DNA from 3 places in the Nocardia sp. NPDC020380 genome. Region 1 is predicted to be linked to each of the others. Evidence: riboswitches for the same ligand, from Rfam matches in the RefSeq annotation. Region 1 holds a riboswitch; each other region holds the start of a gene.
The links. A riboswitch is a leader RNA that binds a small molecule or an ion and turns the genes downstream of it on or off. The one in region 1 is predicted to bind S-adenosylmethionine.
Positions count from the first base shown of each region.

Region 1 (3,355 bases):
TTCACCTCGGCGGCCACCTGGTCGCGGATGGAGATCTCGGGAAACCGTGCGCCCCAGGGCTTTCCGTCCGCGGCCAGCGACGCCGGCCCGGTGGAACCCTTGCAACCGCCGAGCACATTGGTGGCGATGACACACCATTCGCGGGTGTCCACCGGCGCTTCCCGCCCGACGATGCCGTCCCACCAGCCCGGTGAGACGTGATGTACATCGGCAGGGCCCACCACATGCGAGTCACCGGTCAGCGCATGCTCCACGAGCACCACGTTGTCGGCGTTCGCGGAGAGTTCGCCCCACCGTTGCACGGCCAGCATCGCGTCGGGGATGACATCGCCGTTCTCCAGCCGGACATCCCCGATCGCAATGCTGCCGAGCGTCCCATCGGGCGGCGGAAGCAGGACTTCCGCCGCATGCCGGGAGGTGCTCGAGGTGGTGTTCACGGTCAACTTGCCGCCGCCGTCAGCCCGGCCCGCAGGTCCGCCAGGATGTCGTCGATGCCCTCGATACCGACGGCCAGACGCACCAGACCAGGCGTGACACCGGAAGCGAGCTGCTCCTCGGGGGTCAGCTGGGAATGCGTGGTGGAGGCCGGGTGGATCACGAGCGAGCGCACATCCCCGATGTTAGCGACGTGGCTGTGCAGGGTCAGGGCGTCCACGAACTTCTTGCCCGCATCGATGCCGCCGGCCAGCTCGAACGACACGATGGCGCCGACACCCTTGGGGGCCAGTTGTTTGCCGCGCTCGAACCAGGGGGAGTCCGGGAGTCCCGCGTAATACACCGTGGTCACGCCCGGCTGCCCGGTCAGGAATTCGGCGACCGCCTGCGCGTTGGCGACGTGCCGCTCGACCCGCAGGCTCAGCGTCTCGATGCCCTGCGCGATGAGGAAGGCATTGAACGGCGCCACGGCCGAACCCAGATCGCGCAGCAACTGCACGCGCGCCTTGAGCGCGTAGGCCGGTGCGCCCAGATCCGCGAACACCACGCCGTGGTAGCTCGGATCCGGGGTGGTGAAGCCGGGGTACTTCGATTCGCCCGCAGCGTCTTTCACGGTCCAGTCGAAGGTGCCGCCGTCCACGATCACGCCCGCGACGGCCGAGCCGTGGCCGCCCAGGTACTTGGTGGCCGAGTGCACGACGATGTCCGCGCCGTGCCGCAGCGGGTTCAGCAGGTAGGGGGTCGCGACCGTGTTGTCCACGATCAGCGGCACGCCCGCGGCGTGCGCGACGGCCGAGATGCCCGGCAGATCGAAGATCGAGCTGCTCGGGTTGGCGACCGTCTCACCGTAGAAGGCCTTGGTGTTCGGGCGGACCGCTGCCTTCCACTGCTCCAGATCGTCGGGATCCTCGACGAAGGAGACCTCGATGCCCAGCTTGGGCAGCGAATAGTGGAAGAGGTTGTAGGTGCCGCCGTACAGGTGCGGGCTGGAGACGATGTGATCGCCCGCCCCCGCGAGGTTCAGGATGGCGAAGGTCTCCGCGGCCTGGCCGGAGGACAGCAGCAGCGCCGCCACACCGCCTTCCAGGGCCGCGATGCGCTGTTCCACCACATCCTGGGTGGGGTTCATGATGCGGGTGTAGATATTGCCAGGCTCGGCGAGCCCGAACAGCGCCGCGGCATGGTCGGTGTCGCGGAAGGCGTACGAGGTGGTCTGGTAGATCGGCAGCGCGCGGGCGCCGGTCGCTGCGTCGGGGGCCTGGCCGACGTGGATCTGCTTGGTCTCGAAGGACCACTGGGCCGGGTCGATCGCCTCGGGCGAAGGGGTCGCGGGCGCGGTCGAGTCACTCATGTTCAACTCCGGGAGAACAAGGTCGCCGAATGGCGGAAGTCTGACGTTATCGGAAGACGGATCGGCTTCGACAACAACACATTTCGGGAACCTCCTACAGTGCGCTTGCGCTCGGCCCTCGAGCGCCCGGTCCTCACCCGGAGCACCCCACCGCAGCTGGAGGGTTGCCGATCAGCGAGCCGGGGCTTCGCGCTGATGCTCTTGACCTGATGCGAGATTCTAGCGGGCGGTCGCTCCGGTTTCCGCAGTGGGGCTTGCCACATTCGATTTGCAGCAGCAACGCCGGAATTCGTTGTATGCGGCGCGAACATTGTCGGCCAGCATGCGCGCGGTCGAGGCGGTGGTGCAGTCCGGGAACTCGGACTCGGCGTCGAATTCGCACTCCATGCCGACCCGCACGATGCCGTGCCAGGTGGCGGCGATGATGCGGACCGTCAGGTGGTCCTGGGGCAGGTGCAGGCGTTCGGCGAGCACCTCGGTCATGGCGCGGGTCTTGGTGTCGGCCGATTCCATACTGAGGGCGCGGACCGCGGTGCTGTCGCGGCTGATGCGCTGCATTTGCTGGAACCAGCGGAAGGGCACCGGCTCGTCGGCCTCGATGACGCGGTCCACGATGACGAGGAAGGCGGCGAACAACGCCTCCATTTCGTCGCCGCTGTCGGGCTGGGCGCGCAGCTCGTCGGCAAGTGCCTGTCCCCAGCCTTCGATGGGGGCGATGACGATCGCCTCCTTGCTGTCGAAGTACCGGTTCACGGTGCGGGGGGAGACATCGGCGGCGTCGGCGATCTGCTCGACCGTGGTGGCGTCGAAACCCTGCTCGTCACAGAGCTGTAGCGCGACGTCGATGATCCGTGTCCGGGTCTGCTGCTTCTTGCGTTCGCGCAACCCGGAGCTGCGGCGATGCAGCAAGCCGGCACTTGACAAATTGGCGGACATGGTTCCCATGGTATCGCCACCGGGGCGGATCGCGTCGCCGTATGACAACTGTCGCAGTCAGACATTTTTCGCTTGACGTCAATTGTCGGTGGGGGTCAGTATGGTTTGCAGCGTCCCGGACCGTCCCCCCGAGGAGATGACATGACAGCCTCGCAAGAAGCCTTAGACATAGACGAAAGATCAACCGGCGCAAAGGATTCCCGCCGCTGGTTCGCGCTCGGCGTGATCGCCATGGCGCAGCTCATGGTGGTGCTGGACGCCACGATCGTCACCATCGCCATGCCCTTCGCGCAGAAGGACCTGCACATCAGCGACGGCGACAAGCAGTGGATGCTGACCGCCTACACGCTGATCTTCGGCGGTCTGCTGCTGCTCGGCGGCCGGCTGGCCGACTACCTGGGCCGGCGCCGCATCCTGATGATCGGCCTGGTCGGCTTCGCCGGGGCGTCGGCGCTGGCCGGGCTCGCGCAGAGCTCGACCGAACTCTTCGCGGGCCGTGCGCTGCAGGGCGCCTTCGGTGCGCTGCTGGCCCCCGCGGCCTTGTCGCTGGTGTCGGTGACCTTCACCGAAGCCAAGGAACGCGCCCGCGCCTTCGGTGTGTTCGCCGGTGTGTCGGCGGGTGGCGCGGCCATC
Region 1 is NZ_JBIRVQ010000006.1:447,249-450,603, forward strand. It holds gene ACH438_RS18710 (homoserine O-acetyltransferase) at 1-443, opposite strand, end outside; gene ACH438_RS18715 (bifunctional o-acetylhomoserine/o-acetylserine sulfhydrylase) at 440-1,786, opposite strand; SAM riboswitch class IV at 1,883-1,993, opposite strand; gene ACH438_RS18720 (TetR/AcrR family transcriptional regulator) at 2,006-2,722, opposite strand; gene ACH438_RS18725 (MFS transporter) at 2,864-3,355, shown strand, end outside.

Region 2 (3,355 bases), on a different contig from region 1:
CGACATTGCCGACGCCGAGCACGGCGACCTTCTTCGCGTCCAGGGGCCATTCGCGCGGCACGTCGGGATGTCCGTCGTACCAGGACACGAAGTCCGCGGCGCCGTAGGAGCCGTCGAGTTCGATGCCCTTGATCTCCAGGGCCCGGTCGGCGTTGGCGCCGGTGGAGAAGATGACCGCGTCGTAGAACTGCTGCAGGTCGTCCAGGGTGATGTCGACGCCGTAGTCGATATTGCCGAGCAGGCGCACCTGCGGCTTGTCGAGCACCTTGTGCAGGGCGGTGATGATGCCCTTGATGCGCGGGTGGTCGGGGGCGACGCCGTAGCGGATCAGACCGAACGGCGCGGGCATGCGCTCGTACAGGTCGATGCTCACTCCATCGAAACCGGCGGGGCTGTCGGACTTCATCAACGCGTCGGCCGCGTAGATGCCGGCCGGGCCCGCGCCCACGATCGCAATGCGTAGCGGGCGGGTCGCTGCACTCTGTTCGGTCATTCTTACGCGCACCCTTATGGTCGAAAATCTACTTGGCGGTCGGTCTCAGCCGTCGGTCTTAGCTTAGGCTAAGTTGACGCCCTGGGCCTCGGGTGGTGCCGTCCTGGAACCCCCGACGCTGCAGCGTTGCTGCGTGGTGTGGCTATTCCCGCTCGCGCGCGGGCAATTCGGTTGATTCTATCGGTGACGCCGCGGCCCACTTCCGCGTACTCCCATCCCGGCGGCCAGAGACCCGCGTCGACCAGGCATGATCTAGCCATGAGCGATGTGGAGGAGCAGCAGGTCCGGATCGACCAGACCGATAAACGCGCGATGTGGCCGTTCCTGACCGCCGCGACCCTGATTCTGCTGGTCATCCTCGGCATCCTGATCGCGGCCCTGGTGTCGCCGGCTGAGAAGAATGTCACAGATTCGGATCGATTGTCCCTCGCGGCCCGCGGCTTCATCCAATCCCGCAGCGGCACCGACACTCCCAAGGCGGGCGCGGCCTGCCCGGACTTCGACGAGAACCGTTCTCCCCTGCATGTCCCCGGTGGGACCGGCAGAACCTTCGAATTCGAGGGGCTCACCGATCCGGCCCTGGACGGCGACAAGGCGACCGCCCAGGTCACCTTCCGCACCGGTGACCGCGAGGACACCACCACCTGGCATTTCACCAAGAACGCCGGTACCTGGGTCGTCTGCAATTCCGGATAGTGAGCAGGCGTTTGACAGCCGGGCCCGAATCCGGGCAATCTTCTCCCAGGTCATGAGTACCAGCGTCAAGCCCCGGCTCGCTGGTCGGCAACCCTCCTCCGCGGTGGGGTGCTCCGGGTGACGACCTGGCCTCGCACCGAAAACGGGTGCGGCAAGTGCGGATTCACAGGAGGTTCGAAGTGAGCTACGCAGGTGACATCACGCCGGAGCAGGCGTGGGAGCTGTTGCGCGACAATCCCGACGCGGTACTGGTCGATGTCCGCACCGAAGCCGAATGGCGGTTCGTCGGGGTACCCGACACCAGCGGCATCGGGCGGCCGACCGCGCTGATCGAGTGGGTCGACACCACGGGCACGCCGAACGCGCGGTTCGGGGACCAGCTGAAGCAGGCGCTGGCCGACCGGAACGCGGACTCGGCGGCGCCGGTCATCTTCATCTGCCGTTCCGGGCAGCGGTCGATCGGTGCGGCCACGGCCGCCACCGCCGCCGGATTCACGCCTTCCTTCAATGTCGTCGAGGGTTTCGAAGGTGCGCTGGACGCGCAGGGGCATCGCGGCCGGACCGGCTGGCGGGCCGACGGGCTGCCGTGGCGGCAGTCGTGAGCGCGTCCGCCGGATACCTACCTCGCTCTGATTGGAGGCAGTCATGATCTCTGGTGGCTCGTTCGACAAGCCGCTTCCCGACGGCGTCGGTCCCGCGACGATCAGCGTGCGCGGCGGCACCCGCCGTTCGGGTTTCGAGGAGACCTCGGAGGCGTTGTTCCTCAACTCGGGCTTCGTGTTCGAGAGCGCCGAGGCGGCGGAAGCCTCCTTCACCGGTGATGTCGAGCATTTCGTCTACTCGCGCTACGGCAATCCGACGGTCGCCATGTTCGAGGAGCGGCTGCGCCTGATGGACGGCGCCGAGGCCGCGTTCGCGACGGCCAGCGGCATGTCCGCGGTGTTCACCGCGCTCGCCGCGGTGGTCGGCAACGGTGACCGCCTGGTGGCGGCGCGTAGCCTGTTCGGTTCCTGCTTCGTGGTGTGCAACGAGATCCTGCCGCGCTTCGGCGTGGAGACGGTCTTCGTGGACGGCGAGGATCTGGACCAGTGGGAGCAGGCGCTGTCGGTGCCCACCCGGGCCGTGTTCTTCGAGACCCCGTCCAATCCCATGCAGACCCTGGTGGATGTGCGTGCGGTGTCGGAACTTTCGCATGCCGCGGGCGCGAAGGTGGTGCTGGACAATGTGTTCGCCACCCCGCTGCTGCAGCGCGGCTTCGATCTGGGCGCGGATATCACCGTGTACTCGGGCACCAAGCACATCGACGGTCAGGGCCGGGTGCTCGGCGGCGCGATCCTCGGGTCGCACGAGTACATCGACGGCCCGGTGAAGAACCTCATGCGGCATACCGGCCCGGCCTTGAGCCCGTTCAATGCGTGGACGCTGCTCAAGGGCCTGGAGACGATGCCGTTGCGGGTCCGCCAGTCGGTGGATTCGGCACTGCGCATCGCCCGTTTCCTGGAGGGGCACGAGGCGGTGGCGTGGGTGAAGTACCCGTTCCTGGAGTCGCATCCGCAGTACGAGCTGGCGCAGCGGCAGATGTCGGGCGGCGGCACGGTGGTCACCTTCGAGCTGAAGGCCCCCGAGCACGAGGCCAAGAAGCGCGCCTTCGAGGTGCTGAACGGCCTGCGCATCATCGATATCTCCAACAATCTGGGTGATGCGAAGTCGCTGATCACGCATCCGGCCACCACCACGCATCGCGCGATGGGCCCGGAAGGCCGTGCGGCCGTGGGCATCACGGATGGTGTGGTGCGGTTGTCGGTGGGTCTCGAGGATGTCGAGGATCTGTTGAACGATCTGGATCACGCGCTGAGCTGATCCGCGGCAGTGGAGAACCCTGGTCGATGCGGCCGGGGTTTTCTTTTGCCCGAACCATTGACAGTATGCTGTCAAACATGACAGCATACTGTCATGATGAAAACAGTGCATTTGGCCGTATACGACACGTTTTCCGATTGGGAGCCCGGATTCGCCACTGCGCACATCAACCGTCCGCTGTGGCATCGCGAACCCGGAACCTGGCAGGTCAAGACGGTCGGGTGGACGCTCGAACCGATCACCTCGATGGGCGGGCTGCGGATCACGCCCGATATCGCACTCGACGACCTGAAGCCGGCGGACAGC
Region 2 is NZ_JBIRVQ010000007.1:97,316-100,670, reverse strand. It holds gene ACH438_RS20165 (FAD-dependent oxidoreductase) at 1-493, opposite strand, end outside; gene ACH438_RS20160 (hypothetical protein) at 752-1,189, shown strand; SAM riboswitch class IV at 1,238-1,353, shown strand; gene ACH438_RS20155 (rhodanese-like domain-containing protein) at 1,369-1,791, shown strand; gene ACH438_RS20150 (O-succinylhomoserine sulfhydrylase) at 1,835-3,049, shown strand; gene ACH438_RS20145 (type 1 glutamine amidotransferase family protein) at 3,146-3,355, shown strand, end outside.
Region 2: it holds a riboswitch for S-adenosylmethionine, as region 1 does, so the genes downstream of both, ACH438_RS20155 (rhodanese-like domain-containing protein) here and ACH438_RS18715 (bifunctional o-acetylhomoserine/o-acetylserine sulfhydrylase) in region 1, are expected to answer to the same signal.

Region 3 (3,355 bases), on a different contig from region 1:
GACCGCCGAGGCAGCCGTCCCGATCCCCAGTGCGGCCAGGATCGCCGCACTCGCCTGTTCCAGCCGCGCCCGCACCTTGGGCCGCTTCAACATGGCCACCGCCCGCGAGGCCGCCACGGCCACCGCCACCATTTCGATTGCGGCGATGGTGGATTCGATGGCGCCCAGCGTGAGCGTGCCCCCGAAGGTCACATGCGTCAGGAACTGCGGCAGCACCGCCAGATAGAACAACCCCACCTTGGGATTGAAGATGCAAGATAGCAACCCCGCAGCGAACGCCGAGCGCAGCGACGACGCGCCCCGCGCCGCCCCGGCGGTTTCCCGCTGCGCCCCAGCCGCTTCCAGCTCCGCCCCGACCTCATCGAGCTCGGCGGCGGCCCGCCCCTGCTCCCGCCGATGCGCGAGCAGCGCCCGAACCCCCAGGTACAGCAGGTAGATTCCGCCGACCACCTTCAGCGTGCGATAGGCGGTGGCCGACTGCTCCAGCAGCGCCGCCACTCCCGCCGCGACGACAACCGCCCACACCAGCCCGCCGAAGGCCGATCCGATCGCCGCGGCCACGCCCTGTCGTGAACCGGCCATCGAGAACCGCAGCACCAGAAACGTATCCGGCCCCGGCGTGAGGGCCAGCAGAATGCACAGCCCCAGGAAACTCAACAGCAGCGCGATACTCACCGATCCATAGCAACCCATCCCGGCCCGCGAGCGCAAGAGCAGGCAAAACCTCGCGCACCCCGAACACCGGACCGGAGACCGCATCCCCGCCGCAGAGCGCGAGACCGCCGGCCGTGACAGCGCGCACGACCGGCGGTCTCTCAGCCGCGAAGATCCGCTTCCACGCGCCGGTCTCCGCGGCCGATCCGGCGAAGGTCGCCGATCCCTCCGACAGACCGGCGACCTTCGTGAATCTCGTTGTTACGCGGCGAATTCCGCGCCCAGCGCACGGAACAGGTCCGTGTTCAACGTGAATGCGTGCCGCGCCTCGTCTAGCACCCGCTCGACCTCGGGGCCCGCCACCGGCAGCCGGTCCAGGCTCTCGCGGTACTCCCGCTTGAACGCGGCCGGATTCGAGATCTCGTCGAAGACGTAGAACCGCACGCCGTCGCCCTTCTTGGGCAGGCCCCACAGCTTTTCGGCAGTCCCGCGGATGACCTGACCACCCGAGAGATCGCCCAGGTAGCGGGTGTAGTGGTGCACCACGTACCCGGCGGGCCAGGTCTGCGCGCATTCGTCGATGCGGGCGGCGTAGGCGGCGGTGGACGGCAGCGCGGTGAGTCCGTCGCGCCAGTTCTCGCCGCCGAGGTGCGCGAGATCGGTTTCGAGGGACTGCAGGCGCTCCAGTTCGGGGCGCACGAACGGCCCGGCGACCGGGTCGGAAGCCAATGCGGCGGAATGCTTTTCGAGGGCGGCGTACACGAACCAGAGTTGCGCGGTGTAGCGGTAGAACGCCTCGACCCCGAGCTGTCCGCCGAGCATGTCACGCATGAAGGTGGAGTGTTCGGCCTCGTTGTGCTGCTGCTCGGTCGCGGTGCGAATGAGCGTCGAGAAGGGCGTGGTGGTGTCCAACATGGTCGAGCAACCTCGTTTCAACTCCCCGGGCGCTCTCCTTTGGCTACCCTAACTTCTCCACCAACCGTACGCGCCAGCAACGATCGCGCGATTCGAACTTCGGGGCCCACCCGATCCAACTTTCGGATGATTTTGCGGCCGCTCCTATGGCATCCGTCACAGCGCGGGCCGGGGTTGACAAGCCGCCCGCCCATCTGCAAACCTCTCCAATCAGGTCATGAGTACCAGCGTTCAGCCCCGGCTTGCTGGTCGGCAACCCTCCTCCGCGGTGGGGTGCTCCGGGTGACGACCCGGCTGTCGCCCGACCGGGCGCGGCAAGCGCGGACTCTCGATCATTCGTTTTCTGATCGCGCGTCCATGGATCCGATGGGATTTCGTGATGACTGCTTTCGCCGACCAGACCTGTGCCCCGCTGGCCACCGTCTCGGGTTGTGAGCTGCAGGTGCCCCTCGTACAGGGCGGCACCACCACCTACGCCAACTTCGACTACGCGGCCAGCGCCCCCGCTTTGCAGCAGGTCACCGACCGGGTCGCGGAACTGCTGCCCTTCTACGCGAGCGTGCACCGCGGCGCCGGCTACGCCTCCCGCGTCTCCACCGACTGCTACGAGAACTCGCGCACCACCGTCGCCCGCTTCCTGAACGCGGCCGACGACCAGGTGGTCGTCTTCACCCGCAACACCACCGATTCGCTCAACCTGCTCGCGGCCTGCGTGCCCGGTGACACGGTGGTGCTGGACGTGGAACATCACGCCAACTTCCTGCCCTGGACGCAGCGCGGCCGCCGCGTGGTGCCGATCGCGGACACCATCGAGGAGACCATTCAGCGCCTGGTCGCGGAACTGTGCTCGAAACCCGCTGCGCTGCTTGCGGTTACCGGCGCCTCCAACGTGACCGGGGAACTGCTGCCGCTGGAGCGGCTGGCGTGGATCGCGCACCAGTGCGGCACCCGCATCCTGGTGGATGCCGCGCAGCTGGCCCCGCACCGCCGCATCGACCTGCGGACCACCGGCATCGACTACCTGGCCTTCTCCGGCCACAAGGCGTACGCGCCGTTCGGTGCGGGCGTGCTGGTGGGCCGCCGAGACTGGCTGGACCAGGCCGACCCGTACCTGGCGGGTGGCGGCGCGGTGCGCTCGGTGACCACCGACGGTGTCGAGTGGGCTCCGGCCCCGCAGCGGCACGAGGCCGGTTCCCCGAATGTGCTCGGTGTGGCCGCCCTGGCCGCGGCCTGCGACGCACTGGCCGCGCTCGACGAGACGACGGTCCTCGAACACGAGCAGTACCTCACCCACCGCCTCCGCTACGGCCTGAAAACCGTTCCGGGCGTGAACTTCCTGCGAATCTGGCGGGACAGCACCGACGCGGTCGGCATCGTGGCCTTCACCGTCGACGGTTTCGAGCCCGGCCAGGTCGCGGCCTACCTGTCCGCCGAGCACGGTATCGGCGTCCGCGACGGCCGCTTCTGCGCGCACCCGCTGCTCGCCCGCCTCGGCATGGACGGCGCCCTGCGCGCCAGCATCGGCCTCGGTACCACCGCGGCCGATGTGGACCGGCTCATCGACGCCGTCTCGACCCTCGTCGAAAAGGGCCCGGCCTGGAATTACACACGCACCGAAGGGCATTGGAACCCGGAGCCCGAGACCCGCCCGTTCGGCAAGGGCACCGAGGGCGCAGCGCCCTGCGGCTTCTGACCAACTCTGAGACAGCTCTTGGGGGTTCGGGGGCGGAAGCCCCGGCGCAGAGGGGTGGAGCCGCGAGCCCCCGAGAGTTGGGTCAGGGCACCA
Region 3 is NZ_JBIRVQ010000005.1:285,864-289,218, forward strand. It holds gene ACH438_RS15270 (LysE family translocator) at 1-675, opposite strand, end outside; gene ACH438_RS15275 (heme oxygenase (biliverdin-producing)) at 916-1,569, opposite strand; SAM riboswitch class IV at 1,783-1,896, shown strand; gene ACH438_RS15280 (aminotransferase class V-fold PLP-dependent enzyme) at 1,949-3,262, shown strand; gene ACH438_RS15285 (hypothetical protein) at 3,345-3,355, opposite strand, start outside.
Region 3: it holds a riboswitch for S-adenosylmethionine, as region 1 does, so the genes downstream of both, ACH438_RS15280 (aminotransferase class V-fold PLP-dependent enzyme) here and ACH438_RS18715 (bifunctional o-acetylhomoserine/o-acetylserine sulfhydrylase) in region 1, are expected to answer to the same signal.